One region of the Paenibacillus sp. J22P51 genome, then DNA from elsewhere that is predicted to be linked to it. Evidence: riboswitches for the same ligand, from Rfam matches in the RefSeq annotation. Region 1 holds a riboswitch; each other region holds the start of a gene.

Region 1 (10,573 bases):
TTTGGCCCCGGATACGACGATTCTTGCTGGCTATGTTAGAAAGAAATTAAGAGAGAAATTCCTAGAAGCGGATATTGGGATGACGGGTTGTAATTTTGCCATTGCAGAGAGCGGATCGATGGTCTTGTTCGAAAATGAAGGCAACGCCCGCATGGTAACGACGGTGCCCAAGACGCAAATCACGCTCATGGGGATGGAGAGGATTATCCCTACGTGGGCTGACCTCGAGGTCATGGCAACGCTGCTTCCTCGTTCAGCAACGGGGCAAAAACTGACCGTGTATATGTCCGGCATCACAGGCCCGAGAAGAGATGTGGACGCTGATGGGCCGGAAGAGATGCATATCATCATCGTAGACAACGGGCGCTCGCAGCAGCTCGGCGACCCTGAGTTCCAGGAGCTGCTCAACTGCATCCGTTGCGGCGCATGTTTGAACGCGTGCCCAGTGTACCGCCATATCGGCGGTCATGCCTACGGAGGCACGTACAGCGGTCCGATCGGCGCAGTGCTCACACCTGCGCTCAAGAAAAACGTCGCGGAATGGGACGATATCGCCAACGCTTCAAGTCTTTGCGGGGCCTGCTATGAAGCGTGCCCGGTGAAGATTCCACTGCACGACATGCTTGTGTCACTGCGCAGGCGTAAGGTCGAGGCAGGCCACGGCGACAAAGTCGAGGCCGCAGGTATGAAGGGCTTTGCTGCGGTGATGGGAAATGCGAAGCGTTTCAACGCCGTCCTCAAGCTGGGCAGAATCGGCCAAAAGCTGGTCGTTCGCGACGGTGGCATCCGTCTGAAGGTCGGCCCGCTCAAAGGGTGGAACTCCTATCGCGTAACGCCGAGCCTTCCGAAGGCATCTTTCCGGGACGGTTGGAAAACACTCGAGCAAGAAATTCGCCATGGACTTACGGAGGCCGATCCGGCTATCCAAGCAAGAATGGCTGAGGCATTGGCAGCACGGGGCAAAAAGGGAGGACATCATCATGGGTAAACGAGACATCACGCCGGAATGGCAGGAGAAGTTAAATGAGCTGGATCAGCAGTCCCTAGCCGAGCAGGAACGTTTCATCCAAGGCATCGCCCAGAAGCTAGGGCGTGCGCGAGTAACTTCGAAGCCTGCGCATCCTTTCCAAGGCGCTTCGGATAGCTGGAAAGCGTTCAATTGGTCCCCAGAAGAACGCATCGAGAACTTCACGGCGAACTTCCATGCCGCAGGCGGGCATGTGGTTAAGGTCCCTTCGATGGAGGCAGCGAAAGCAACCATCCAAGAACTCGTCAACACACTAAGCATCAAGCGTGTTATCCACCAGGATCAGGCTGAGCTTCATGCGCTTGAGCTGAAAGAAGCGCTCCCGGAAGTCGACCTCGCAATCTGGAACACGGATGAGGACACCAACTGGAAGGCTAGCGCAGCAAATGCTGATCTAGGCATTGTCATTGCTGACCATGCTGCGGCTTACACGGGCTCGCTAACTGTGTTATCATCGAAAGAAAAGGGCAGATCGGTGAGCCTGCTCCCAACGGCATTGATCGTTTTGCTGCCTGTTGAACGATTGAAAACGAGATTAGGCGAAATTCTCGCCCCACTCGATCAGATAGCAAGGAAAGACCTGCCAGCCGGTATTCACTTCATCTCGGGACCTAGCCGTTCGGCGGACATTGAGAACGATTTGACGATTGGTGTTCATGGTCCAGGGATTGTACACGTGCTACTTATCGGATAGAAGAGGTACTCATATGGAAGTTACGAAGCTGCAGAAACAGAATCACTATGATGAGATCGCCCAGCAGATTAAAGATATGATCGTACAGGGACAATTGAAGATGGGGGATAAGCTCCCTTCCACCAAAGAGCTGTCCGAGCGCTTCGGTGTCGGACGTTCCACGACACGGGAAGCGCTCAGCGCTCTGAAGGCGATGGGCCTCATCGAGATTCGGCAAGGAGGCGCGTGTCGTGTCATAAGGCAAGCACCTACTGAGGTTACCCTGCCAGAGTGGACATCGCTTCGCATGAATCGGACAACACTCTTGGAGCTCATGGAAGTGAGGCAATCTTTGGAGATTTCGATCGCATCCATTGCAGCGAAGAAACGAACGCCCGAAGATTTAGCTCAGTTGGAGCGCATCATGCAAGACATGGAGAGCTCCGTAGGTAATGATGCGGAGGGGGAAAGAACCGATCTTGCCTTCCATGAGCTGCTCGTGCAAGCGACACATAACGCAATTATGGTGCAGACGTGCGACTCTATCCGCAATGCGATGGAAATGATGATTCGCGATATCCGCCGTGCGGAACTGTATGCGAATCAGGCAGTGGCGGTTCAGCTTTTGAAGGAGCATAAGGTCATCTACGAAGCGATATGCAGCGGAGATCCAGTGCTGGCGTCTGGGGCGATGCGCGAGCATTTGGAGCATGTGGAAAGTATTTTGATCAAATATATATGAATACACAGAGGGGCCTCCCACAACGCGATTAGCTGAGGGAAGGCCTTTTTTTGTGAAGTTAGTCGAAAAAATCGACTAACTCGAGAGAAGCAGAGGCCCTGCAGGTGAAGTTAGTCGAAAAAATCGACTAACTCGAGAGAAGCAGAGGCTCTGCAGGTGGAGTTAGTCGAAAAAATCGACTAATTCGAGAGAGGCAGAGGCCCTGCAGGTGGAGTTAGTCGAAAAAATCGACTAACTCGAGAGAAGCAGGGCCTTGCAGGTGGAGTTAGTCGAAAAAATCGACTAACTCGAGAGAAGCAGGGCCTTGCAGGTGGAGTTAGTCGAAAAAATCGACTAACTCGAGAGAAGCAGAGGCCCTGCAGGTGGAGTTAGTCGAAAAAATCGACTAACTCGAGAGAAGCAGAGGCCCTGCAGGCGACGGGGATCTCGGTTTTCTCAATGCACCAATCCCGTACTTTCGATTTTAACATGCGTTTCCACCTCGAATTTAACCTCCGGATAAACGGATTGCCAAAACGTCCAGTCTTTTTCTTTCCCAAAATACTGTCCCAAATAGTGAAGGCCGAATCCATACGGGTCCACCTTGGCATCCCTGATTTTGTATAGGAGGGTCTCTAATGTTTGGTTTACTTGCTGTTCAAGCAACGGCTGTACCTCATGAATGTTCAATCCCAAGGTGCCTTGCTCAACCAAACCTGTGAGATTGAGTATCAGCTTGACGACGGGGGTAGCCTCTTTCGTAACGGAGATGTGCCGGGAGACTCGCGCAACATAGAAGGCCAGCGGCTGCCCATTATAAGTGGTAGCGATCCCCGACTTGCTGAACTCATTCGCACTCATATTATAGAGTTGAGTCTCCTGCGGGTTGAGGACGATACGCTGTTTGGTTTTATTAAGTAAAGCAAGTTGCTCGACGACGTATGAATCACCGTCAAAGCTAATGATTGGAAAATAGGGATCCAACCCTTTTTCTTTGAAACGCCGGAAGGTGTCAAACAGAAGCTCGGTTACCGTGTAGGGAGATACCGTTCCTTCTTTGCCAAAGGTGAGGAAAAAAGAGTTTCCAGCGAGTCTCTCTGTTGTTGGGTTCGCCTCAAGTAATTTACGTGCATTAGGTTCTGCGATGGCCATATAAGCGATCAATTGAATGTCGCGTCTTCGCGAAAGCCAATTCAAAGGCTCTTCCAAGGACTCCTTCGCTAAGCTATCCCCAAATAAGAACATCCGGCAATGCCCGAAATCAAGCTCTTTATCCACATGTGCTTTGAGGTTTCTAACGGCTTCCGCGATGCTCTTGGCTTCCTGATACTCGATCTGGCTTTCTGCCAAGCCTTCTCCCAACTTGGAGGCGGGGATAGCAAGCCGCAGCGTGACGAGATACGGCTTATCTGCTTTGCCGGTCGAATCGATGCCCATGGCGACGACAAAGAAGCGTTTGTCAATGTCCTTAAAGCTGCATCCGCTAAGAAAAGCACTGATTAGGATAACGGTTAGGCAGGTGAGAAATGATTTCATAAGTTTACATGTTCCTTTTTTTGCTTCCTTACGAAATAGAGCATCAGAAATAGGAAATAGATTTCCAGGAGAAATCGCAACACTAACCAATATTCGGAAAAATACTGACTTCGCTCCAGATTGACGAGGCGCATGAATAGGAAGGCAACTGAGCCGATGCCTAACCCGATCCATACATTTATCCATGGGACAGGGTCTTCTTCAACTTCGGTCGAGCCATTGATGGAGTATCGGATCAGCATGATCGTCGTGTGCCATGTATTCATGACGAACAGAAGAGACAACCCTGTGAATAGGAGTAGAAAGACGAACAAAACACGGTTAATAAATCCATATTCCGTCAGCATGGAATCCGCTGTCATACTCCAGAGGTAAACGTAGTCTTCAACCCCTACCGTACCATGAAAGCCGATGGGTACAAAGAAAGTAATGATTAAAAAGGAAACACCGAATACAGGGACAATCCAGCGAAAACGGAATTTAAACCCTACCGTATATAGCCGATTGAAAATGAGGAGGCTGAGGTAGCCAGAGAATAAAAAGGTAGAAGCAGCAACCACCATGAAAGACGGCGGCTTACTGATATATCCAGCCACATAACGAATAGCATCCCAGTTAATATTTTCATTGAAAGTAGCTTTCATGATAAACAAAATGAGCAAGGGAGAGCTGAGGATGACCATGATTTCATGAATGAATTGGACAGAGCGTGTGGATCGGCTGCATGCCCAAACTGCCGCAGTTGTCATGAGAAACAAATTCAGATAGGGATTGACGTCTGGGTAAAAGAACATACGGACCGTCTCGGAGTAAGCATAAATAACGATAATTCCAGCTGGCAGCCAAAGACACAGTGCAGCAAATAATATGTTGGCTTGGGTAAACCAACGGGGGGTATACCGATCACAGATCTCTGGAAAGCCGAGTCCAGGAAACCGCTCAAAGCAAGACATAGTACCAAGCGAGAGAATGGAGCCAATAACCATCGCGACAAGCATGCCCGAAACGGCACCATTGAACCGATCTCGGATCAGCAAAGAGGGGACAAACATCATGATATTAATCATGCCGACATAGAGCACATGATAGTAGGTATACCGCGACATGACTTACTTTGACCCCTTTCTAAGGTTGTTATGGTGTGCTTTCGCCTCAAGTTTGGGGATATATAAGGCCAAATAAGGTTGGCCAAAGCTTCTAAGGCTGCACCAATAGGAAATTAAGATGAAGCCAAGAACGACGACACCAAGCAACCCATAGAAAATCGAGGCAATTACGAAAAAGTACTTAATGAATCGGACGGAGTAGCCAAAGCCGTTATTTGGAATAACGAAATTAGAAATCGCGACCACGGAGGTCACAATAATCATAATACTGCTGACTAATCCAGCTTGTTGGATCGCTTGACCCAGAATGAGGCCCCCAACCGTTGTTGCGGTGGAGCCAACATATCGCGGCAGCCTGAGACTAGCCTCGTTCAAGGCTTCTATCATAAATAGCATGATGAAGACTTCGATGAACGACGGATAGGGGACGACGACACGGCTTCCTGCGATCGAAAGTGTCAATTGGACACGCAGCACTTCAGGATTATAGGAGATAATCGCAATATAAAGAGCAGGCAGCGTAATCGTTAAAACCATGGCGATGTAGCGGAGCAGGACTAGGCACTTGCTCATCCAATACGATTCATAATCATCATCCATGGCATGCAGGAAATCGAAGAGCCGAACAGGAAGCACGAGTCCGAAGCGGCTTCCATCTTGAAGCAGGGCGATTTTTCCTCGTTCAAGATTAGCTGCGATACGATCCGGCCGCTCTGTTTGGAGGATGATAGGGAAGAAACGATGCCTCCGTCCCGAAAGCGCCTGCATGAGCTGGCCGGCGGCTTGGAGAATTTTGATTTGTATGTTGGAAATTCGCTCATTTAATAGTCCAAGTACATCTTCATTGACAAGATTCTTATCATAAAGAACGGTAATACGCGTTTTCGAAATTTGTCCAATCATGTGCTTTTCTACGCAAAGGGAGGGCGCATTATAGCGCATACGAACGAGGCTTATGTTTAAATCCAAATCTTCGGTAAGGGCGCTTTGAGGCCCTTGAATCGCAACTTCTACCTGAACGGTGTCGGGCTTGTCCTGAAACTTTCGCTGCACGTCGAAGCGGTAGACCTGATCTTCAATTTGAAAGAGAACAGTACCTTTGAGTAACAAGGGTGTCCAATGCTCGGATTGATCCACTTTACCGAAGGCAGGATTCGCGTGAAGATTACGTTCGAATTCTTCGGGGTTAAAGCAATAAGAGTAAGGAATGGTCAATCCATTCTTAATTAAAGCCTGATCGCAGAGAGAAGGGAAGTAGCTCACTTCCATTTGCATATAGCCATTGTCGAGGGTGTCATAGAATAGGTCAGCTGGATTGTTCAACTCAGCACGGATTTGTTCGATCATGCGAATTCCCCCAATTCCCTTACATTACCATGCGGCTTAGCGTGCCCTGAAAGGGGGGAGAATAATCAGCGGAGGAGGTTAACCTTGCAAATATTGTTCCAAGACAATTTTCTGGGGGAATTTCATGTGCATACCTTGTTGAAAGAATTGGTAATTGTTTCGCCCCAGATCCTTGGCGGCATACATGGCTTGGTCTGCATGCTTGAGCAAAAGCTCTTGTGTATCGCCATCGTAGGGATACATCGAAATACCAATATTCGTAGAGACATAAATATCCCCAATATCCATGTTAAAAGGAATCTCCAACAAAGCGATGATGTTCTGGGCTTGCTCTCTAATCGTTTGTTGATTCCCTTGGGGAAGCAAGATGATAAATTCATCGCCGCTTAATCTAGAGACGGTCCCATTCTCGGGTAAGCAACTAGAGAGTAAATCAGCAAATTTATGCAAGGTGTGATCCCCAACCAGATGACCGAAGGAATCATTAATCCATTTGAACCGATAAATATCCAGAAACATAACGCCTAAGGTCTCATGGTGCTGTTGGGCGTGAGCTAAAGTATGCTGGAACAGCTCATTGAATTGATTGCGATTAGGCAATCCAGTTAAATGATCGAAGTACGCTAACTGATGAATGAGTTCTTCTGATTTCCTTTTTTCCGTTAAGTCCCTGAGGTAGGCCGTATAAATCGTTTTCCCCCCATAAATGATATCCGTAATGATAATTTCGGCCGGAAACTTGCTGCGGTCTGATCGGTACGCGATAATTTCAAAGCGTCTGCCAATGACGGAATCGGCCTTCTGACTTAACAGTTGATATAACAAAGCAGCATCTTGTCCGTCTTGATCGAAAGGAAAGAGGAGATCGAATAACGTACGTTTCAGCGCTTCTTTGCGCGCGTAGCCGAATATGGCTTCTGCTGCAGGATTGAATTCAATGATCCAGCCCTGAGATTTGAACATGAAGATACAATCGATGGCTGATTCTAATATAGAAGCTTTAAGCGCAATCTGTTCCGCCAATCGTCGATCCACAGAGAGCGAGCTAATAAAACTGATGGCAAAGATGAGCAGCGTTCCAAATGCCACATACATAGCCACGATAATGAAGTCCATATTCACAGCATTGGCACTATGCGGAAGTGTTACCGGAGGAAACGTCATCACAGCGGATGACATGCCCATATAGTGCATACCTGTAATCGCTATACCCATAATAAGACTACTAATGAAGAGTCGGTGATGGTTCCGTTTGAAAAAGAAGTAAAGCGCCGTGATGGATGCTAGTATGGCGATCACAATCGATAACGTGAACGGTACGAGCTTATAGTGAGTAGTCACTTGTAGTAACGAGGCCATACCGATATAATGCATGCCGCTAATTGCTAACCCCATGAATGTACCGCCAATAAGGAACCTCGAACGGATAGAGCTCGCTTGGAAGGCGACCACAAGTCCGACCAGTGCACCTCCAACCGCTACAAGAATGGAGATACTGACAATCGAAATATCATAGGTCACGCCACTGGGCAAATGAAAAGCTAGCATCCCGATGAAATGCATGGACCATATGCCTACACCCATCACGAGGGAACTACATATAATCCAGCTCTTCTGGTGCCATCCTTCCGAAGTGGATACTTTCCGAGCTAGATTCAAAGCCGTAAACGAGGCAAGCAGCGCAATAACGAACGAAAGCAGAACAAGCACGAAATTATAACTTTCCGATAGCGAATTATGCATAAGAGATCCCTCCTACTATTGTCCCGGCATAAAAAAAAGGATCATCCCGAATAAAGGATCATCCCTTCAAATTCGGCAACCTGTCAACCATAGCATCCGAATTGGCATGCGTTAGGCCATGGCTTTGCGTCTCATCGTTTCCGATGATTTGCCCTTTTCGATTTTCATGTTTATCTGTACTTCAGTACCCATTCCATCTACTACTATTTAACTATTATAGAGCAGGTAAAAATTACCTGTATATAGCGATAAATGCGGTCTTTTGTCGAATATAATAAAGAAAGGTAAAGACGAACCATTTTTTTACTTTATAGGTAAAAAACACGGATTAGTCACGTTAGAAGTGACTAATCCGTGTTTATGAGGCTTACTGGATGATGACATAAAATACTTGTATTAGAAAGGGGGAGGTGAAGAATTTTAACTACTACTTGCCTTATTTTTGTTATAGCGATACTCCATATACCATTGAAATAGCCAAACGATGAACGTGAACCAAAATCCACTTGCCAAATAGGCACCTACAACATCACTAGGATAATGGACACCGAGGTAGATCCGGCTAATACCAATGAGAAGAATCATACTTATGCTGCTCAAAATGACCACGGTCCTGCCAAACTTTGAGGGAAGGTGTCTCCAAAGTAGAAACGCTAGTGAAGCATATAAGGCAAAGGCTGCCATGGAATGACCACTTGGAAAGCTGTATCCCGTCTCTTGAATTAACCTATGGAGGGAGGGGCGCTCTCTCTGAAAGATGATTTTAAGAAGCTGATTCAAACCTACGGTGCCGATAAGTAGAATTCCAAACAGAATTAATTCTTTGCGGTGATGCAGGAATTTAATTTGAATAAACAAGCTGCCAAGGAAAATGACAATGACAACTGGCGACGAACCAATGTATGTAAACAACCTCATCATGGAAGTTAACCATGGCGTTTCCAGCCCTTGAATATATGAGATGATACCACTGTCAAAAGCTGCGATCCACTGCCCCTTTAACATGGAGGCCACCACGCTAAAGCTAATTAATGTGAGTATGCTCAAAATAAGAAAAATGGTGACTTTTAATTTAGAATTCATTATCAAGATAGCTCCAATTTCTAGGTGTAATCAAATAGGTGGGTGAATGGATAGGTCGGGATACCCATTTGTTAGTATAGCCACATTCGCGAATGAACTAGCTATTATTTTTAATGAATTTGGGAATACTTTTATTGCTAATAAGTAAGGTGTTTGTTTCCTTTATTGTGCATTCCCGCCATCTCATGTAGTCTCCAGTCCTCCTCGCCATAATAGTCTCCACATATTCTGACAAGGACATTATCTCATTCCCGCGAGTGATTTCCACGCCATAAGGACTATCCGGTAAGACTTCTTCTACGCACTTCTTGTCGTATAGCTTATAACTATCATATAATAGTAAATAAATATTTTAATCGAGTGTTTTATCATGGATCCAGAAAGGTGTATGACTAGGTCGCGCCCTGGCTTGCTGTAGCGCCTAAGGAGTGGCGCCTACATCCTTTCTGCAAATTTTAGGGTATAAGGATGGTAATAATGAGCAACAGAGAAACTAAAACAGACGTCATCTTAATTGGTGCAGGAATCATGAGTGCGACATTAGGGACACTTCTGAAAGAATTAGTACCGGAATGGGAAATTACAGTGTTTGAGAAGCTCGAAACTGCAGGAGAGGAAAGCTCTAACGAGTGGAATAATGCAGGAACAGGACATGCGGCACTGTGCGAGCTTAACTACACTGTCGAAAAACCAGATGGATCTGTAGATATTAGCAAAGCTATTCAAATCAATGAACAGTTCCAGGATTCCATGCAATTTTGGTCTTATCTTGTAGACAGCAAGCTAATCCGTAATCCACAGGACTTTATCATGCCGTTGCCTCATATGAGTATGGTACAGGGGGAGAAGAATGTATCGTTTTTAAAGAAACGTTATGAAGCGATGTCAACGAATTCTCTGTTTCAAGGGATGGAATTTTCCGATGACCCTCGCAAATTGATGGAATGGATTCCGCTTATTATAGAAGGCCGACCAGCGAATGAACCTATCGCGGCAACCAAAATCGACGCAGGCACGGATGTCAACTTTGGTGCTTTAACGCGCATCTTGTTTGACCACTTAAAGAGTAAAAATGTCGATATTAAATACAGACATAGTGTTGATAATATTAAACGTACTTACGACGGCTCTTGGGAATTGAAGGTACGGAACGACAGAGGTATGGTCGAGCGTCATACTGCCAAATTCGTCTTTATCGGAGGCGGAGGCGGAAGTCTGCATTTACTGCAAAAATCCGGCATTCCCGAAGGGAGAAATATTGGCGGATTCCCGGTAAGCGGAATATTTATGGTGTGTAAAAATCCGGATGTTATCGCACAGCATCATGCTAAAGTATA
Region 2 (10,573 bases), on a different contig from region 1:
ATCCCTAAGGGAACAGTTTTGCCTGATAAAACCATATTTAACGGTATTACATATACAGGAGCTTCTAGAGAGCTCGCTAGTGATATAACGGTAACAGTAAAAGGGTTAAATGGCCTGCATAAGCTTGGATACACACTGGAGAATCCTGTTAAACCCGGTCTTGACTTCTTTACAGCCAAAGCGGGCTCGACCGGAATAACCGCGGACAGCATACAATTTAATCCTATTATTGACGGAGACACTTCTAAGATAGCCAGTTCTATGAGAACTAGCGGTACTGGCGTGGCGGAAACAGTCGTAAAGGGAAATAATACACTGGCCTTATTAATGGGACAATTAAAGGATACTAGTTTTGACTTTAATCCCGCAAAATCCGGTGCCATTCTGGGTTCGGGAACACTCGATGATTTCTTCAGATCCATTGTCAGTCAACTCGGTGTACAAGCTCAAGAGGCAACACGGCAGCAGAGCAATCAAAAGACGTTAGTCGATCAAGTAGAGAGCCGTAGGCAATCTGTAAGCGGAGTTTCATTGGATGAAGAAATGTCAAACATGATTAAGTTTCAGCATGCCTATTCTGCTGCTGCTCGAGTTATGACCACATTTGATGAAATGTTGGATAAGGTTATTAATGGAATGGGCGTAGTAGGTAGATAATCATGTTTGACTAGGAGGTTGTTCAGTTGGTTTTAAGAGTAACGCAAGGAATGATACAATCACAGCTTCTTTTTAACATAAGCAATAATGTGAAGCGTATGAGCGAGAGTCAGAATCAACTTTCTACGGGTAAAAAACTTAATAAACCTTCCGATGATCCCGTAGGGATTTCTTATGCACTTCGGTATCGCAGTGAAATTTCTATAAATGACCAGTATCAAAGAAACATTGATGCGGCTAAATCCGCTGTTGACCATACAGAGACAGTTTTATCCCAAATAAATGACGTCATGCAAAGGGCCAAAGAGTTAACGGTTCAAGGACTAAACGGAACAAACCCACAATCGGCGTTAGATGCAATTGGCATCGAAATGGGACAATTATATGAAACGGCAGTAGGTCTTGGAAATGATCAATTAAATGGTAAGTATACATTTAATGGGCAATTTACAGATAAACAGCCTTATAATGTTAGTACAGCGTCATCAGATCAAACTGATGATCAAAAGATTAATTATCAGATTTCTGCGGGCATTACTATATCTGTGAATCAAACAGGAACTGATGTCTTTGGGGCAGGTGATACAGCTACTAGTCCCAATAATGATAACCTCTTTAAAATATTGAAGGGTCTGCAGAATGCTTTTTCCCCAACTCCTCCAGGCACGGCAAATTTGGTGGCTGCAGGACAGTTAATGACCGATCTATCAAAACGATTTGACAATTTTTTACAAGTTAGATCTGAAGTAGGTGCGCGAGCTAACCGTATTGATCTAATGGATAACAGACTTAAAGATCTAAACGTAAACCTTACCGATCTCAGCAGCAAAACTGAAGATGCAGACATGGCTGAAACTATTACCAAATTAAAAACGGATGAAAATGTATACCAAGCTTCTCTATCAACAGGAGCGAAAATTATCCAACCCAGCTTAATTGACTTCTTAAGATAATAAGGAGGTTCGTTTTGAACATACCTAGATTATCTATCCACCAAACTTACGCAGAGATCGGCATCGATACCCAGAGAACGCAACTCTCTATAGAATCCCCGCCCGGCCAATTGGTTATCAAGCAGCAAGAGGCAACAATTGATATTACCAGTCCCATGGGAGAATTAAGCGTTGATTCTTCTGCCGCTTGGAGTGCCTTAGGTAAGGGAAACCATTTGGAGTGGATGAACCAAATTTACAGCCAGCTACAATCAGTTGCGCTGCAAGCAATCGGTAAGATTGTTGAAGATGGCAACCGAATGGCCATGATCACAAATACAAGTAATCCATTTTCCGAGATTGCCGCAAACCAAATGAATGAACAAAACCCTGTACAATATGTAGGTGAGGCTTCCAATCTTAATGTTAAGCTGAATTATGAAATGAGGAAGCCAGAAATAAACATAACGCCCCATCAAGCTGATATACAATATACACCTCAGAAACCCCAGGTCAATTATGTTCCTGGAAATATTGATATTTATGTAAAGCACAAAAACTCAATAGAAATTAACGTAAGTTCGTATGATTGGTATAAGTAGCAATTAATCAATAATTTAAGGCAATAGCTAATGCTATTGCCTTAAATTATTGAAGAGGAGGATAAAGAATGTTTAATTATTTAAATGGGAAAACAATTAGCTTTAATGGAACAATACTTGGTTTTAAGGAATTAGATATATTTGAATTGGAGATAATTGATGCAAATGGACCTTTTGCATATTTAAAGAGTATAGAAGAAAAGAGTATCGGTTTTGTTGTAGCCGATCCATTTACTTTTTTCAAAGAATATAGTTTTGAATTGGATGAAAAAGATAAGGCGTGGTTGCACATAAATACTCATGAGGAAGTTCTTGTGTTAGGGATTATTACCTTGAAAGATCCCTTTGAAAAATCAACAATGAATTTGGTGGCGCCGCTTGTTATTAATATTAATCATCTTGCAGGAAGTCAAATTGTGCATGCACCATCTAAAGGATATAGTACCCAAACACCTTTATTTCCAAAATTAAACGAGAAAGGAATTGAAGGTGAATCATGTTAATTCTTACAAGAAAAATTGGCCAGTCTATTCTAATAGGTGAAAATGTTGAAGTCTTCATCACATCTATAGAGGGGGATCAAGTGAAAATAGGTATAAAAGCTCCTAACGAGACAAGGATATTTCGTAAGGAAGTGTTTGAGGCAATTCAGCAGAGCAATAAACAAGCGATTACAAGGCTGCCGAATATCGAGAACATGAGAAAAATGATGAATTTAGAAGAGATTTAGGGTAGATAAACCTATTGCCTATATTAAAATGATAAAAAAATTATAAAAATAGTGAAAAAGAACTAATTAGCTATAAACTTTCTCCAGAGTTCAGCCGATAATATAAAAGTAAGGTCAAAGACCTAAATAATCCACATGGATGTGGAATACAAATTCAAGGAGGAATAACAAATGATTATCAATCACAACATGAATGCAATGAACTCGCACCGCAACCTGCAACTGAACAATATTCAACAAGGTAAATCCAGTGAGAAACTATCGTCTGGTTACCGCATCAACCGTGCAGCTGACGATGCAGCAGGTCTTTCCATCTCCGAAAAAATGCGCGCGCAAATCAAATCCTTAGGTCAAGCACAACGTAATTCTCAAGATGGTATTTCACTTGTACAAACAGCTGAGGGTGCAATGAGTGAAGTTTCTGATATGCTTGGTCGCATGAAAGAATTAGCAGTTCAAGCAAACAACGCTACTTACAATGCTTCTGACGTAGCTGCTATGGACAAGGAATATCAGGCTTTGAAAGGTGCAATCGATGGTGTTGCTACAACAACTAAATTTAACGGAATTACTCTGTTAGATGGTTCCACTACAGCTCCACTCACAATTCAAATTGGCGATTCAGTTGCTGATGTAGCTGCTATCGACTTAACAAACACTGATATTACATCCGGTGCTGCAGCTCTAAATCTTGGAACACTCTCAGCTGCATCTTCTGGTGCACAATTAGGGGCAATTGATACTGCTATTGGTAAAGTTAACGGCTTCCGTTCAGATCTTGGTGCATTCCAAAATCGCTTAGAGCATGTATTTAATAACCTGGGTACAACAGCAGAGAACTTGCAGGGTGCAGAATCCCGTATCCGTGATACAGATATGGCGAAAGAAATGATGAGCTACACGAAGTTCAACATTCTTCAACAAGCAGCAACTGCAATGTTGGCTCAAGCAAACCAAGCCCCTCAAGGTGTTCTTCAATTGCTTCGTTAATTTGCAAACTAGAAAAAAGCCCATGTATTTGGGCTTTTTTCGTTATATAGGGGGAACTATGAAAGTTAGCGTTTGTATGATTGTGCGTGATGAGGAAGCGAATATCGGAAATGCTTTAAGTAGTATCCCAGAGTCTTACGAGAAGATAGTAGTGGATACGGGGTCAATAGATCAAACTGTTAAAATTGCTTTGGAGCTAGGTGCAAAAGTAAGTCATTATACCTGGAACCACGATTTTTCAGCTGCAAGAAATGCATCTATTACTCAAGCCAATGGAGATTACATCCTTGTCTTAGATGCTGATGAAAAGCTTGCCGAAGATGCAGAGAGACAGATTAATAAATTTGTATCAGAATATCCCATTCATGCTGGTACAGTTATTATAAATAATATACAGGCCCAAGAGGTCACTAGACATAGGATGGTTAGGTTTTTCCCAAATAACTCCCAGTTTTTTTTTCGTGGAAAGGTACATGAACAAGTATACTGTAATGATGTGGTAGCTGATTTCATGGACACAAAAGTGAAAATAATTCATTCTGGTTATCACTCAGACCAGTATGATAATAAAGATAAGTTCAAAAGATATTTGGAAGTTTATAATGAACATTTAATAAAATTCCCAAATGACGGTTACATGCTCTATCAATTAGGTAAATTATATTTTTCTAAACATCATTTTCAACAGGCTCGTGAAGTATTTTATAAGTCGTTGAGCCAAAATGAAGAATCAATGCTATATTTCCCGGTTCTACTTGTATCTTTGGGATATGTGCTTAAGCATTTGGGACAAAGCGCGGAAGCTGAAAAGTTATTGCTAGCTTACTTTAACGTGTACAGAAATTACCCTGATTTGCCATTTTTACTTGGATTACTTGCAATGGATACAGGGAAAATAGAAAGCATCGAAAGTAATTTCAAGAAAGCTCTAGAAATTGGAGAAACAGATAAATATACATCAGTTGATGGTGTCGGGTCTTATAAGGCGGCCTTCAATTTGGGGATTTATTACGAACTGACAGGCAATCTAAATCTAGCTAGGAGTTATTATGAGATTTCCGCTAAATATGAATATAGGGAGGCTCAAGTAAGATTATTAAAAATATAAAAAAATTACTATAATTCGAGAGATAAATGGTCGATATAATAGTATATAGAAATAAATTGGAGGTAATGGGATATGCCGATGAGAATTAGTGGTATGGGCTCGGGTATGGACATCGACAAAATTGTCGGTGATTTAATGAAGGCAGAAAAAATGCCACGGGAAAAGTTGAATCAAAAAAAACAAGTACTTAGCTGGCAAACAGACATGTACAGAGAAGTTAACTCAAAACTTGCCAGTTTTAGAGATTTTTTAAGTGGAATGAGATTTTCAAGTGCCTTAAACCAATCTCAAGCAGCATCTTCAAATCCATCTCAAGTATCGGTAACGGCGAGTAATATTGCCAACCCAATATCACACACGATTGCTGTAAATGAATTAGCATCTGGCGCAATCAAGAATAGTACTCCAGGAGGAGTTTCTAACCCAGCGCTCATTGGGAATTCTTTAGCTGCTAGTATTAACATTACAAGTGGCGGAGCAACCCCTAATGATTCCATTAATGTAACTTTGAATGGAGTAACACAAACCATTAAGCTTACAGCGGGTACTTATGATAACAGCCAATTAACAACTGAGGTTCAAAAACAGTTGGATAATGCTTTTGGTGCAAATAAAATTAACGCTAGCCTTAATGGGGGCAAGCTGGAAATTGTACCGAATGGGTCAAGTGGAAGCCTACCGCAAGTAGTCATAGGTGCGGTATCTGGAAACAGTGGCATAACGGACTTGGGGTTTGTTGATCAACAATCTTATAAAATTAATGTAAAAGCTCAGTTAAAGGACATTGCTTCCAAGTTCTCGACTCCACTTACTATAACTCCAGCAGGTTCGACATTTGATTTTAAAGTAAATGGTCAAGTAATATCATACACGGATACAGACACACTCAGCTCAATTATTTCAAGAGTGAACAGTTCCGCAGCCAATGTAAATATGAGCTATGATTCAATTAGTGATTCATTTACATTTAGTAGTAAAACAGTAGGTGCAACCGCACAGGTTGATCTTCAATCTGGAAGTGGTAATTTTCTCAGCTCTATAAAAATGAATTCAACGATAGTATCGGGTAAAGATGCTGATGTAACAATTGATGGAGTACCATCCAAACGAGATTCTAACAGCTTTACATTAGATGGGGTCACTTACTCTTTAAATAGCAAGACAACATCAGATGTAACAGTTTCTGTTACAAAAGATAATGATGCTATTCTGAGTAAAATTAAAGATTTTGTGACTCAGTATAATGATATGATTGGTTTCATTAATCAAAGATTAAGCGATACAAAAGTAAAAGGTTATGATCCATTAACTGATGAGCAAAAGAGTAGTATGAAGGATACTGATATTACTTTATGGGAAAATAAGGCGAAGGCAGGTCTTTTGCATAATGATACGATATTATCAAAAACCGCGAGTAATTTCCGCTCATTATTAACCGAAACGGTACAAAATATTCCTACAGCATATAATGCACTATATAAAGTTGGTATAACTACGGTTTCTCCTGCAGCAGCTTATAATCCTATTGATGCAGGTAAAATAAAACTCGATGAAACCAAATTAAAACAAGCATTATCACAAGATCCAACTAGTGTAATTAACCTTTTTACTAACCAATCATCGAACGATGTTTTGGATGAAAAAGGAATTGCACAAGCATTATATGAACAAGTAAACAACAGTCTGAGCGACCTAGTCAAGAAAGCTGGACGCGTCGGTGGAATTTCAACAGACATAAGTACCGATTTAGGGAAAAGGCTTTATGACATGCAGAATAGTATTAGTACTTTTGATCGTAAATTAAGCAGTAAAGAAGATTACTACTATAAAAGATTTACCGCTATGGATCAGGCTGTTGCTAATGGAAACAGTCAAATGTCATGGTTGTCTCAGCAATTCAAATAATATAGGGGGTATTACAGATGAACATAAATTCTATCTCAGCTAAAGGAAGTGTTACTCAAACAATAACTGATGTGGTTACAAAGGCATATAAGAGTGATACTATCCAAGAAGGTAATCATTCAAGTTCAGTTGATTCTTCCTCCTATGTTGAGTTAAGGCATAAAAAAAGTTATGAGTTGTCCATTGCTGATGAGGCAGTTATCAAAGCGATTAATAAAGCCAATCAATCAATTATGGGTGTAGAAAAGAAATTTCAGTACAGTATTCATAAGCAAACTGGGGATATAGTGGTAAAAGTTCTCAATGCGGAGACTAATGAGGTAATTAGAGAGGTGCCACCAGAGAAATTCCTGGATTTAATGGACAAGTTACAGGAGATTAGTGGCGCTATTTTTGATGAGAGGGGATAACAACAATGAATAAAGCACAGAATCTTTACATTAATACTCAGGTTAATACTGCCCAACCAGGAGAACTTACTTTGATGCTCTATAATGGTTGCTTAAAATTTATGAAGCAGGCTCTTGATGGGATGAATAAAAAGGATTATGAGCTAAAAAATAGTAATCTCACTCGAGCTCAAGATATTATTAATGAACTCTTAATTACACTAAACATGAATTATGAGATTTCGAAGCAATTATCAGCGTTATACAACTATATTAAAGAAAAATTAATCTATGCAAATGTTCAATTGGATGTTGAAAGTCTTCAAATATGTATAGATTTTATTCAAGAACTAAGGGATACATGGTCTGAAGCTCTGAAGGTTATTAAGTCGAATAACAAGGTAACCGTATGATCCAGATTCAAAGCGCACCTGATTCCTTGTTCGTTACATTGAAGCACTCTATAGAAAAAGTTTTGGAGCTAGATTTAGGAATGGATGATTCAATAGAACAGCTAAATAATTTGCAAATAGAGCAAAATGAGCTTCGAGAGAAAATAGACAAACTTAACTTTCATTATAGTAAGTCAAATTCTTCGCAAGAATTAATAGCAGTAGTTAAAGAATGCATTGATCTGCAAGCCCGATTAAATGAGAAGATGAATAGCTACAAATTGGAGTTGGCCCGCAACATTAAACATATTGAAAATGGTCATAAGGCACGGAATGGCTATCGATTATTACCTACACAGATAGATGGTTATTTTATAGATAAACATAATTAACAAATGAGAAAACCGGTAGGTATTCCCATCTTTTTTAAAGGATTGGAAAGGCTTTCTGGAATAAATATTAGGGAATGCGACCCAAACTTTTGTCATAACTTAATAAAATAACTGTTCTACCGGTGTGTTATTTATGGTAATATTTACTTATGTAATCGCTTGATTTCTACAAAATAACAGCATATTTGGCAAACCTATAGAGATATAGGGACGCAAAGCCATGGGTCTTGAATAGTCAGAATAGACTACTCATGATCGCCAGGTTGCAAACTGTTTGAATGTTTCTTCAAGCAATAGCAATCTGCTATTGTTTTTTTTATTTCTAGTATAAAAGGGGAGGAAGAACAATGAAAAGAATTCACAAGAATTTTTTGCTTACAATGGTCTTAATTTTAGCTTTTAGCGGATTTTCTGTTCCGCTCACATCAAAAGCCAATGCTGCAGTGAATGATTATGTAACGGTTTCAAAAAGTGTTAACCCGACTACCATTACTACCGAGCAAGAAGCCGAAGTTACATTAAATATTAAGGGGACACCGCCAGCTAACATAATTATGCCCAATGATGTCATTCTGATTATTGATAAATCTGGTAGTATGGGTACTAGTTATGGTAACGGTGTTACCAAGATGAGCGCCGCTAAAGATGCAGCAAAAGGCTTTATTGATCTTATGGATCTAACAAAGCATGAGGTTGGCATAGTGGATTTTAGTTCAGAAGGTGTAACAGGCACGTTTCCACTAACAACTGATGCAGCTGCTGCAAAAAGCTACATTAACACCTTATCTGCTAATGGAGCTACAGCAACTGGTTATTCAATTGATCAAGCCATAGCGTTGCTTTCCAACCATCGTCCTGATGCGCAGCCAGTCATTGTTATCATGACTGATGGCGAAGCTACTCTGCCTAGTCAAAATCCATATGAGTATGCATTACAGAATGCGCAGCTTGCAAAAGACGCAGGTATTGTATTTTACACAATTGCTTTGCTATCGCCTACTGATAATCCAGATACCAGTGGTCCTAATATTTTATTAAAACAAATGTCTACAACAGAACAGCATCATCACTTTGTTCTTGGTACAACAGGATTATCGGAGATTTACACCAATATCGTAAAAGAGATTGGTGTAGCAAGTGCATATAATGTTGTTGTTACCGATACTGTTTCTTCTGATTTTGATATTGTACCGGGTTCCTACGATAACAATATCCCAAAACCAACAGTATCAGGAAATACATTAACTTGGAATTTTCAAGAGTTAAAAAATAATGATCTTGTTTTTAAATATAAGATCAAACCTAAGGATCCTAATAAAGCAGGAACACTTTCAGTATCCACTTCCACATCGAACATTACTTACAACGACTACGCCGGTGCAAATCGTTCTAAGTTAATACCTAATACTTACATAAATGTAACTTTTCCAGCTCCAACAATTACATCAATAGTAAATGATAATGGAAGTCCTGTAGGAGGAGAAACAGTCACAATAAACGGTTCTAAGTTTAGACCAGGTGCTACTGTTACTTTTGGTTATACTGATGCATTAAATGTTAATGTTGTGAGTAGCGATCAGATTACTGTAACTGTTCCAGGAGGAGCTCAAGGAACAGTTACAGTAACAGTTACCAATCCAGACAGCCAAAAAACAACTACAAATTATCAATATAAAGCGGATCCTGTTGTTACATTAATACAGCCCAATAATGGGCCTTTAGATGGTGGAAATCTTGTAGCGTTCACTGGGAAATACTTCATGAGTGGCATAACCGTAAAATTCGGTGGCGTTGCCGCTCAGACTTTCTTGAATGCTAGCTCAACTTATCTGAAAGTGTATGCCCCTGCTTCTACTACGGAAGGTCCAGTTGATATTTCCCTTGAAAACCCAGATGGAACAAATTTAACGATATCAGGCGGTTATACCTATAACGCACCTCCGATAGTTAAGTTAGAAATCAATTCGGTTAGCCCGAATACAGGTCTAGTTTCTGGTGGAGACGGTGTTAATATTATAGGGACGAAAATCGAAAATGGTGCGAAAGTTTATTTTGGCAATGACGAAGCGCCCATCGCTACTTATTACTCAAGTGAAAAAATCAAAGTAACTTCACCTCAGGTTGCAAATGCAGGAGCTGTAGATGTAAAAATTGTAAATCCAGATAATACAACTGCGACATTGGCTAATGGATTTACATATAATGCTTTGCCCGTAGTACCTGCTCCGAGTATTTCAAATATCTCACCTAACTCTGGGCCTACGATTGGTGGCACAGTAGTTACTATTACTGGAACAAATTTTGTTAATGGAATGAATGTATTTTTTGGATCGATACAGGTACCTATATCAACTTTTACTTCTACTTCAAAAGTTAAAGTTCTATCTCCTGTATCAAGTGTCGAAGAAACTGTAGATGTAAAAGTGGTAAATCCGGATGGACAAGAATATACATTGGTTTCAGGATTTACATTTAT
Region 3 (10,573 bases), on a different contig from region 1:
TATCAAATGGTATATGACAGCAAGCCTACTTCCATTTTGACAAAAGATAAAAAACCAATCGAAGTTGATAACTATACGGTATGGCGAATTGATGATGCTCAGCAGTTCCTGCGCACGATTCAATCGATCACAGGCGGGGAAGAACGCATTGATGCCGCTGTGTATAACACGGTTAGAAGGAAATTATCGGAAATCAATTACAGCGATATCATTAGCGAAAATACGCAGCGTGGTAACCTGAACGATGAGATTACGAAGGAAGTTTCCGAGTTGATGGAACGCGATAACTACGGCATCCAAATCGTCGATGTGCGCATCAAGCGTACTGATCTGCCTGATTCAAACAAGCAAAGCGTGTATAAAAGGATGATCTCCGACCGTCAATCCATTGCGGCGAAGTACTTGTCCGAGGGGGATGAAGAGTCGAAGAAAATCACCTCCAAGGCTGACAGACAGGCAAGCGAGTTGATCGCTCAGGCCCAAGCGGATGCGAAGAAAATTGTGGCCGCAGGTGAGCAGGAAGCCGCTCAAATTTATAACACTGCTTACGGCAAGGACCCTGCCTTTTACAATTTCTATCGTACACTGGATAGTTACTTAGTCTCCTTCAAAGGGGAGCCGGTCATTATGCTGCCTATTGATTCCCCTTACACGAAAATTTTACTTGGTAAATAAATAAGTGACTTTTCAAAGCATGCTCATCTCGGGATGGCATGCTTTTTTATTCATGTCATTAACCTTCGTCCAATCGACTCTTATCTTATGTTTATTGATCTGCTACAATTGTAAGATCATAATCAAATCGGCTTACTACTGCACCCGTTCTGAACTGGTCACGAAAGGATGTTCACCTAGATGCTGCCTCAGTTGAATCGTCAATTAGAAAGGATTTTGCCGCTCATCACACCCATCAGTGTCCTTATCGGGGTTCTGCTCGGGAGTCACTTATCTGGGTTTACCTATCTATCACCATGGTTATTCGCCTTTATGACCTTCTCGGGGAGTATCTCCTCCAGCTTCAAAGAGTTCATCAAGGTTGTCGTTCAACCGCTGCCGCTCCTTGCCACCTTATTTATTCTACATGTCGGGATGCCGCTTATCGCACTAGGTCTCGGACATGCTGTTTATAGTCACGAACCGCTGACCATTACGGGACTTATTTTGGCCGCAGCCATTCCAACTGGGATTACAAGCTTCGTGTGGGTGGCGATTTATCGAGGCAATATTGTGCTGACGCTTTCGATCATTCTGATGGATACGATCCTTTCACCGTTCGTCGTACCGTATACACTTTCCCTATTGGTAGGCACCAAAGTGCATCTCGATACTTTGGCCATGATGAAAGGCCTTTTCTTCATGATCGTCGTTCCTTCACTCATCGGGATGCTGCTGAATCAATGGACGCGGGGGAAAATTAAGGAGCAGTGGGGAGGCCGTCTAGGTCCTTTTTCTAAAATATTCATGGGCATCGTCGTCGCGATTAATAGCTCTGTCATTGCTCCGTATTTACGAGACTTCGATGCTAAATTACTCGGGTTGGCAGCATTTGTGCTCATCGTAGCCTCACTGGGCTACATGATCGGTTGGCTTGTCGCTAGGCTGTTCCGTTGGGAACAAGATGTCGTGGTCGCCCTTACTTTTAACAGTGGTATGCGTAATATTAGTGCGGGCGCGGTACTCGCTGTAGCTTATTTCCCGCCACCCGTTGCGATTCCTGTCGTGCTTGGCATGCTGTTCCAGCAATCGCTTGCTTCCCTCTTCGGCTTTCTGCTGAATCGGAAATATGCGTTGAAAAGCGATACACCCTGCTTAAAAGTTAATAGCGTTAAACAGATGTAAATGGATTGTCGAACTCTAGGTTTGGGAGAATGACTGCTCTGTCGTCTTCATAATGTCATTTAATTTATCACTCAGACCACCTAGCAACTCCGCCAGCTGCGACGTTTTGCAAATGAGCTGATCCTGCTGGTCCGTCCGTTTACTTACGGATTTCACGTTCATCGCTAGCTGTGTAGATAGATGCGAAATTTCCTCCATTGTCACGCTGAATTGCTGTGTACTTGCGGACACATGCTGGGATGCCCCTTGAATATCACGCATTTGTAAGGCAATAGAATGAACGGCTTTTAAAATATGTTCAAAAGCACGACCCGCAGCAACGACAGCATCGTTACCATGTTCGAAGGTCACAATCACACGATCCATAGAATCGATAGATGCCTGATTATTGGATTGAACATCCTGAATGAGATCCGCGATCTGTTTGGCAGAGGTACTCGTTTGTTCAGCAAGTTTACGGACCTCACTGGCAACGATCGTGAAGCCTTTCCCGTGCTCTCCTGCGCGAGCAGCCTCGATGGCTGCATTCAGGGCAAGCAGGTTCGTACGCGAGGCGATATCTGTAATCAAGTTAACAATTTGATTAATTTCTTCGGAGCGTTCACCCAGCACTTTCACCTTTTCGGCTGTCGTGTGAATTGTGCTATTCATCGATTGCATTTGATGAACAGCCAATTGGATCAATTCATTGCCTTTCTCAGCTTCCTGTGCAGCCTGGTTAGAGATTTCAGAGACATTCGACGAGTTCTCTGCGATGAGGGAAGTATCTTTTAACATTTCGGTAACGGCATTTCTGCTGACTTCCACCCCTTGTTCTTGATTGATCGCCGCTTGCTCCACCTTGTTCATGGTTTGAACGACTTCTGAGGTTAAGCGATTCAGTTCGGAGGACTGTGTTGACAGTCCATTTGAATTCATCCGTACTTCCTGCGACGTATCGGAGAGACGTTCAATAATGTCTTTGACGGTTTGCTGCAGTTTATCGTTTTGGGCTAATTCGAAGGCTTGCGTGTTTTTGCGATTCGAGACGATTTGGTAAATAACTGCACCGATAAATAGAATCACGAACACCAAGTGGATGGCAACCATTGAAAACGCATAGACTTTTACCCCATACACCAGCTCTGGAAAGAATAAATATCCCAATAGATGCTGCGCTGCAAATAACACGGTACTGAGCAATAGCAGCTTAATGTTGTCATAGTACATAAGAATGGCCAGCACCATGAAGATCGAAAAGTGGTACTCAACCATGCCTTTCCCCCCGGCAATAATTGAGAAACTGCTAAAGGTAAGTGACAAAGCGTGAAGGAATGGTATCCAAGCATGATCTTTATGTAATCCATACAAAATAACACTCAGACTGACAAGCGCAATGGGCAACCAAAATAGCCATTGAAGTAGGACAGAAGCAGTGGGAGAAAGTATAACCATTGCGTCATGGTCCATGGACCCATGAATAAAGCTCGATAAGCCATGTACCAGTAAAGCCAAGATCAATGTTCCGATGACAATGAATTGCATGACACGTTTTTTTGCTTTCACGACAAGCTTCCCCCTAGAAAATGTTAATGATAAAAGAAAAAGGACCATCCCGAATGAAGGATGCTCCCATCTAACTCGGTAACCTGTCAACCGTAGCATACATTATGGATGCTTTAGGCCATGGCTTTGCGTCTCAGCGTTTCCAACTGATTTGCCTTTTCTATTAGGTTAATATTCAAAATAAGAACCATTCATTCGTCCATCTACTACTTCAGACACCCGACTAAAGGCACAATTCCTATTGCTAATTATAGGTAGCAAGCCCACATGTGTACATAGCGATTTTTGTAAGATTTTGTCGATTAGCGAAAATTATTGACCACATGTGAAAAAGACTGCTCAACGATTCGCTGGCAGCCTACATAGAGCCTATTTACTTCTTAAGACGATTAAACAATACATAGGAGTAGATGACTGGAGTTAAGGAACTGATTGCTATTGCTGCTATGAAGACGATGATCGCGACGGAGGTCATTAAGAACGCAGCGATAAAAGATACAACTCCGCCAATCAACATAAGCGGACCGCCCAAACGATGCGTTTTTCTCCAAACTTCTTCATTGGCGAGTGTCCACGGCGTCCGAATGCCAAACGTATAATTGGGCTTCACCTGCGTCAAAAAGTTCCCCATAACGGCAAACAACACGCCTAGCGAAATCATGGTGATTTTCTGAAAATCCAAGCTGTAGCCCAAATTAAAGCAAATGACCGCCCAACCTACGACAGCTAAAAGGATGGTAACCCCGAACCGCGTCACCTCAAAAGCCGCAGGAAATTTCTCGAAATTCGCTTTCTTCGGATCGATGGATCTCATCACCCGCATGAATAGCGGCAGCAAACCCAGTAACACCAGCATGAGAAGCAACATTTCTTTGCTCATCGTTCCGTTCACTTCATTATTCATGTCAAAATGGCTCGCCATCGTGTCCGGAAGACGATTATACAGAACCAAGCCCCCTATCGCTGGGGAAAGGCTAATCACAACTAATAAAATCTCCCTCCATTTCTTCATAACTGTTCCTCCTCATCTTTTTTGTTAAGGATGTTAAACATCCATCCAATGACGTCTTCAACAACGGTAGTATGCAAGGTATACATAATATGTTGTCCCTGACGTTCATCAAGTACAAGTCCCGCCTGTTTAAGCAGGTTCAAATGATGCGATATGCTCGGCTTACTAATCTTGAAATGATCAGCTATATCTCCAGCATTCATACTTTTTTCCCGCAGCAGCTGTAGAATTTCACGACGAGTCGGGTCCGCTAGCGCTTTAAATGCCTCATTCATATGGCCGATCCTCCTTATTTAGATATTTATCTAAATATATAATAAGATATTACCTCCATTTCTTCCGCCTGTCAATTGGCATGTGCCTTAATCTGTTTTGGTTATTAGACTATGTAGGTTTATAATAAAGAAATCATCGTACTTCTCACGTCAGACAGGATGGATCCACATGAACGATAAAATTGTAATGCCCGTTTGGACGATTGGCTTGTTCATTGTTGTTATGAATACGACGATGTTCAACGTTTCCATTCCCAGTATTATTCAAGATCTCAGCATCACGGCGGATCTCGGGTCTTGGGTCATTTCCAGCTATTCTATTGGCTATGCCTTATCTACGGTTATATACAGTAGACTTTCGGATGTGGTACAGATACGTAAACTCCTCACCGTAGGGCTAGTTGTGCTTGGACTTTCTTCGATATTCGGACTGTTCGCAAGGGAGTTCCACACCCTGCTGGCGGCACGTATTCTCCAATCCGCAGGCGCAGGGGTGATGGCCGGTCTTGGATTAGTTCTCGCCAGCCGTTATATCCCGATTGAACGAAGAGGTTCCGCGATTGCCATGATTTCTGCGGGCAGCGCAATGGCCTTCGGGCTCGGCCCAATCGTTGGCGGCTTGATAAGTGAATACTTTGGCTGGAATGGGTTGTTCGCCATTACCTGTCTAGTCTTAGTCATTCTTCCCCTTCTCTTACGCTTGCTTCCCAAAGAACAGCCTGTACCGTTCCGATTTGACATGCTAGGGGCGCTATTGACGGTAGTCAATGCCGCGACCTTGCTACTCGCGGTCACGCAGATTTCTGGCGTGTGGCTTGCCATCAGTGCCATTTCCATTGGTGTACATGTTTGGCACCTGAGACGATCAAGTAACACGTTCATAAACCCCTTATTACTTGCGAATCCAGCGTTTCGTAAGCTTGTAGTAATCGGGTTCTGCATCTTGGTTCTGAACCTTGGGAATCTATTTCTAATGCCACTCGTTCTCGCCAAGGTGTTCCATCAGTCCGCTATGATCATCGGTTTAACGATTGCACCAGGAGCGATTCTGTCCGCGTTCCTAACCCGCTTCGTCGGCCGCTGGATTGATCGGTTCGGCAATCTGCGATTTCTACTCATCGGCCACGGGGTTTTATCTCTGGTGATGATCGCATTCTCGTCATTGCTTGGTGCTTCACCGTTTGTCGTAATGTTCGGTTATCTTTGTTTCTCGCCTGCATTTTCCGCGACAATCGCATCGTTAAATAATGAGACTTCACGCATCCTGCCGAAGCATTTAATTGGCTCTGGCATGGGACTTATGCAGCTGATCCAGTTTTTTGGAGGATCCATGTCGGTAGCGTTATGCGGCATTCTACTTGAAATCCAGCGGAATACGTCGCTCCTACATTCGTACAAGCATGTTTATGGTTTGTTATTCGTCGTCGGGCTTTGTTCACTCGGAATGCTTCTGTGGTACAGGCTCTCAGAGATGCGGGTAGGTATCGAGGATAGCGCAGCAGCCAAATAAAAACGAAAACACGTTCCGTATGAATAAAGGCACCTTCGTTCCCCATCTCGGGGTGAAGGTGCCTTTTTCGAATACGAAGCCCTGTTATTTTAATACTTTCAGCATCGAGGCAATCATGCCCTCGTGATTAACCTCATGTAGAATACTCGAGAGGATCAGTTCATCAATCGTTTTTGCTTTGAAAAAGTTCTCTTTGACCGGTACAGCCAGCTTATCCGTCAAACTCGCACGAATCCGTTCAGCCTGCTCCTTCAACTGTGCCACAATGACGTCCCAAGCAGGCGGTTCTTCTTTCCAATCCGCTGGTTTAGTGCCATTGCCGAAAAACCCCATATAACTGGCAGGAAGCACTGTCGGTTGCTCAGAAATACCGAATATAATTCGTTCGCTCACCGTCAGGATATGACCAATATGCCAGTGTACATGATTATTAAAGCCAGCAGGAATAACGCTGCGTTTATCCGCAGGGCATCCTTCAACCAACTGCAGCATCCGTCCGCGATGTTTGTCTACCAAATCGAAAACAAATGAATCTCTCATCTTTCTCAAACCTCCTGGATGAATTAATGTTTGTTGTATTTTGATTGTAGCTTAAATGACACTTGGATACACTTTTTGACACTTCCGCACAATGCGCTGCTTAACAAAGCGGAGGGATCTCTCTCTCCCCGGACAGTTGACAGCAGGTTGCCTATGCAACCTGCTTTTTTCTTCGACAGATCAACCCTTCTTCCACTCACGCTTCAGCATACCATACACAATCAGGTCGATATAATGATCGTTCAGCCATGCGGCATCCCGAATCTGACCTTCTTTCGTAAACCCTAATTTCTCAGGAATGGCCCGGCTTTTGAAATTGCTTTCCCCACATCTGATTTCTACTCGGTTTAAGCCCAGCTCGTTAAACGAATAATCTACAACCCATTGGCAAGCACGCGTCATGATGCCATGACCTTGAAAGCCTTCCCCTAACCAGTACCCCAAACTGGCGTAATGATTAGCCCAATTGATCGGGTGAAATCCGACGCAGCCTGCGAACTCTCCTTTGAACCAAATGCCAGCAGTGAAGCCATTATTGGATGCCTCTTGATTTTGACAGTGCTGGATAAAAGCTATTGATTGATTGCTATTCTGCGTCGCATCCACCCATGGCAACCATTCTCTCAGGTATTCACGACAGCTGTCGGTTAATGCAAATAGAGCTTCGGCATCCTTTGGTTCGAGTGATTTGAGTGTAAGGTCAGCGTTAATTTCTACGCGCATATCATTTTCCCCTCCAAGTGATAATTAAGTCGTTCCCTTCGCATAGACAACAAAGAAAAGCATCATTTCTCCGATGAGTACGTAATTTGGCATTTTGAACATCAGATCCAACCCAAGAAATGCGGCAAGCACCCCAATAAATAGCGCTAAATGGGCTAATCTTAATCGTTGATGTGCATGTCTATACTTATGAAAAACAAGAGATGTTGAGAAAAAGTACAGAAGCACAGAACCAAAAATAAAGCTTAGCATAAACGTATAATTCAATTGCTCTAAGAATAACAGCTGTATGGATGCGGCAATCATGCACAAGGATAAATAAATGAATAAATGACCATAGATGATGGTTTGCCCGGCCGTTTCAAGCGCCTTATTCACTTTCTTCTCCACATTCTCGAAATACTGCCACCACATCGCGATGATTAATAGAAAGGTGATGGAAGCAAACACAATGGATTGCCATGTCCAATCACTCGATTGCAAGACGGCAAGAATGCTAATAACCGATTCTCCCAGCAGGATAAGGGTAAATAACGAGAAGCGCTCTAATAAGTGATGCGTGTTGATCGGACTTTTCACCAAATATTTTCGCCCTATTAATGGGAGCAGTATATCTACCATTATGCCCGCATACAAAACAACGTATCGAATCCACGAATCAAAGAAAAGGGAGAGCGCGGATATCGCAAGCCCAATCCAAAAACGGCTGCCTAAATAACGGGCGGTGTGGCGTCGATGTTCTTCCTCTTTGTTATGTACAGCTAGGTATTGAATAGCCGTCATCGCCCGTAAACCTAAGTAGCCGATTAGGAATGGCACAAAATACTGATCAAAATCGACCGACAGGCTAGCCGTCATAATTAACACGAAAAATAATTGCAGGATGAGAAAAATACGATGCGAGGTACTATCCCGCCCAAACCGATTCACAAAAAGGGACTGCCCCACCCAAGCCCACCAGATTGGAATAAAGATGAGGACGAATTTGCTCAAATACTCGAGCGGGATCGTTCCATGATGCACATGCAGCAGGACATGACTCGCTTTGGACACGGCCGCGACAAATAGCAGATCGTAAAACAGCTCGAGCCAAGTCACCTTTTTCTCGACGATTGCCTTGATGTGGTGCAGCCCTGATGCGTGATTGTTCATTGTAAGGCTCCCTTCAGCAATTTCACGATTTAAGCCTATATTTAGCGTTACTCCGAATGTCCTCTATGATCTCATTCAAATCCTCAACACGGAGTAGACTCGTATCCAGAAGATGTTTCGACTCTAATCCAGAGCTCTCAAATTCGTCGATGAGAATTAGGCAGCGTTCACCCATTTGATGCTGCGGTAATCTCGTTTGATCCCTTTGCAGAAGAGTCGCTTTGTCCGTCCACAAAACAACATAAACGATATTAACATTTAATTCCATTAAATGCTTTTGGAGCCATTCTGTTTCTCCAGGGAATGTCACATAATCGACGATCACGTCTACGCCATGTGCAATAAAATTAGCTGTAAGCCGCCAAATATTATGCCAAATGAGTGATAGCTCAGATCGGCTTTCCCATGGTTTCTCACGGCCATTCACGTGCATATGACTAACAGCATCACCTGAAATATAAGCTGAATTTGGCAAGACCTTGGCCAAAGCCCGTGAAGTCGTGGACTTTCCCACTCCCGCTGGTCCTGATAACAGATAGACAGTTTGCATGGTTAACACTCCTTACCGCTGGCGTTATGAAGCTCTCCCCTCATGCCTCACGTTCTCCCCTAAAAAATGCCGTCTCCAAGTATTCGAGATGAAAATGGATAATCCTGTAGCTCCGGCCCAGCGTTTACCTGTATAATCTACAGCTAATTTTAAAGAAATCAACTGATTGCAGGGGACAGATGGAAAATATGAAGTTATTTTATATCAATTATGGACAATCGGCCATTATTATGAGAAATAACTGTAGAAAACACAGCTAATTCACCAAATATCGCGATTATGGTTGAAATAGATGGAGAAAATCCAGTTAGTTTGCTCGATATAAAAAAAGCCACGCCCTTTTGAGGACGCAGCTTAGCTACGCAACACAATCCTATTCAAATACTGGAATAGAATCCGTATACGCTTCTTCCGGTCTGCCGCTGGTGGAACATGCGAGGGTAGGCCAGCCTCTTATAGTACCCATTATAGAGCCGCCAACAAGCGCTGCCGTTCCTCTGAACCTACGAAATGCATCAGGTGAGCAAGCACCTTCTTCTGCTCTGGGTTCAATCTAGCAAATACCTTGGGCTCCGCATGGCACAACTCACGAATCGCAGCTTCTAGTTCATCCCGGTGGCTCGCCGCCTCGGGATCACCTGTGAACGCTGGAAACGCCTTAGCTTCAGCAAACTCCTTGATGACCGCATCGGATAATTTTCGCAGATAGGGCTGCCTTTTCTCATTGATAAACGTGCCTATCTCATCTAATAGAAATTGAAAAGCATCGCTTTTTCGACTCGCACCGAATGTAAACGACTGCTGCCCACTTGCATCCTCACTACTAAAATCAAATTGGTCAAACAGCTTACTCTGAATATAGACACTATGGTAAAAAGAATCCCCTTTATTGTTAAACGTCGTTGGCTGTTTATGCTGCTCTTTCTTCTTCGAGTCGATAAAATAGAGCTTCGAATACTCGTGATTCATACGATCTGCCCAACGAATATAGGTAATTCGAAATTTCGTTTGCGACATCGGATGCATGGATGTAAAGGTTTCCTTTTCCGCGATCAAGCTAGCGTAATTCAACGGTTCACCATCAATTCGAATCGTGAAGGGCTTGTCCGCATGCAGTTCCAAGAACCATCCAAATTCTCTATTCAAAAATGCCATGAAATCCTCAACCACGAATTCCTTGATGATATTGTTAAACGTGACTGTCGTCCCTCTGTCCTTATCCGTTAAATCCTGCTTCGTTACATGATAGGCATCTAGGCGTTTAGCTTGAATGTGAATGTTATACGTGTTTTTGAGTAGAAGACCATCTTCATAGGTGGTTTGCCAGATAGCCTCAGAAGCGAAATGATGGAACGTTAAGCGACCTATCCCATTTTTACCGTGCATCGCCGAGGTCGTTCTGCCCCGTTTATCAGGATCCACACTCT

Evidence for each region. A riboswitch is a leader RNA that binds a small molecule or an ion and turns the genes downstream of it on or off. The one in region 1 is predicted to bind cyclic di-GMP.
Region 2: it holds a riboswitch for cyclic di-GMP, as region 1 does, so the genes downstream of both, AC58QC_RS22655 (IPT/TIG domain-containing protein) here and AC58QC_RS11245 (diguanylate cyclase domain-containing protein) in region 1, are expected to answer to the same signal.
Region 3: it holds a riboswitch for cyclic di-GMP, as region 1 does, so the genes downstream of both, AC58QC_RS21095 (methyl-accepting chemotaxis protein) here and AC58QC_RS11245 (diguanylate cyclase domain-containing protein) in region 1, are expected to answer to the same signal.

What each region holds. Positions count from the first base shown of each region.
Region 1 is NZ_JCAUAZ010000004.1:63,029-73,601, forward strand. It holds gene AC58QC_RS11215 (LutB/LldF family L-lactate oxidation iron-sulfur protein) at 1-988, shown strand, start outside; gene AC58QC_RS11220 (LutC/YkgG family protein) at 981-1,721, shown strand; gene AC58QC_RS11225 (FadR/GntR family transcriptional regulator) at 1,735-2,442, shown strand; gene AC58QC_RS11230 (Ger(x)C family spore germination protein) at 2,878-3,957, opposite strand; gene AC58QC_RS11235 (hypothetical protein) at 3,954-5,063, opposite strand; gene AC58QC_RS11240 (spore germination protein) at 5,067-6,410, opposite strand; gene AC58QC_RS11245 (diguanylate cyclase domain-containing protein) at 6,489-8,153, opposite strand; cyclic di-GMP riboswitch class I at 8,225-8,316, opposite strand; gene AC58QC_RS11250 (phosphatase PAP2 family protein) at 8,574-9,236, opposite strand; gene AC58QC_RS11255 (malate:quinone oxidoreductase) at 9,714-10,573, shown strand, end outside.
Region 2 is NZ_JCAUAZ010000012.1:97,324-107,896, forward strand. It holds gene flgK (flagellar hook-associated protein FlgK) at 1-657, shown strand, start outside; gene flgL (flagellar hook-associated protein FlgL) at 684-1,610, shown strand; gene AC58QC_RS22610 (DUF6470 family protein) at 1,625-2,191, shown strand; gene fliW (flagellar assembly protein FliW) at 2,260-2,694, shown strand; gene csrA (carbon storage regulator CsrA) at 2,688-2,921, shown strand; gene AC58QC_RS22625 (flagellin N-terminal helical domain-containing protein) at 3,093-3,911, shown strand; gene AC58QC_RS22630 (glycosyltransferase) at 3,970-5,019, shown strand; gene fliD (flagellar filament capping protein FliD) at 5,092-6,924, shown strand; gene AC58QC_RS22640 (flagellar protein FlaG) at 6,942-7,334, shown strand; gene fliS (flagellar export chaperone FliS) at 7,340-7,726, shown strand; gene AC58QC_RS22650 (hypothetical protein) at 7,723-8,097, shown strand; cyclic di-GMP riboswitch class I at 8,275-8,368, shown strand; gene AC58QC_RS22655 (IPT/TIG domain-containing protein) at 8,445-10,573, shown strand, end outside.
Region 3 is NZ_JCAUAZ010000010.1:183,616-194,188, reverse strand. It holds gene hflC (protease modulator HflC) at 1-675, shown strand, start outside; gene AC58QC_RS21100 (bile acid:sodium symporter family protein) at 856-1,839, shown strand; gene AC58QC_RS21095 (methyl-accepting chemotaxis protein) at 1,855-3,384, opposite strand; cyclic di-GMP riboswitch class I at 3,459-3,550, opposite strand; gene AC58QC_RS21090 (SdpI family protein) at 3,758-4,396, opposite strand; gene AC58QC_RS21085 (autorepressor SdpR family transcription factor) at 4,393-4,671, opposite strand; gene AC58QC_RS21080 (MFS transporter) at 4,841-6,181, shown strand; gene AC58QC_RS21075 (DinB family protein) at 6,266-6,721, opposite strand; gene AC58QC_RS21070 (GNAT family N-acetyltransferase) at 6,902-7,444, opposite strand; gene AC58QC_RS21065 (low temperature requirement protein A) at 7,469-8,557, opposite strand; gene AC58QC_RS21060 (P-loop nucleotide/nucleoside kinase family protein) at 8,619-9,146, opposite strand; gene AC58QC_RS21055 (ATP-binding protein) at 9,612-10,573, opposite strand, start outside.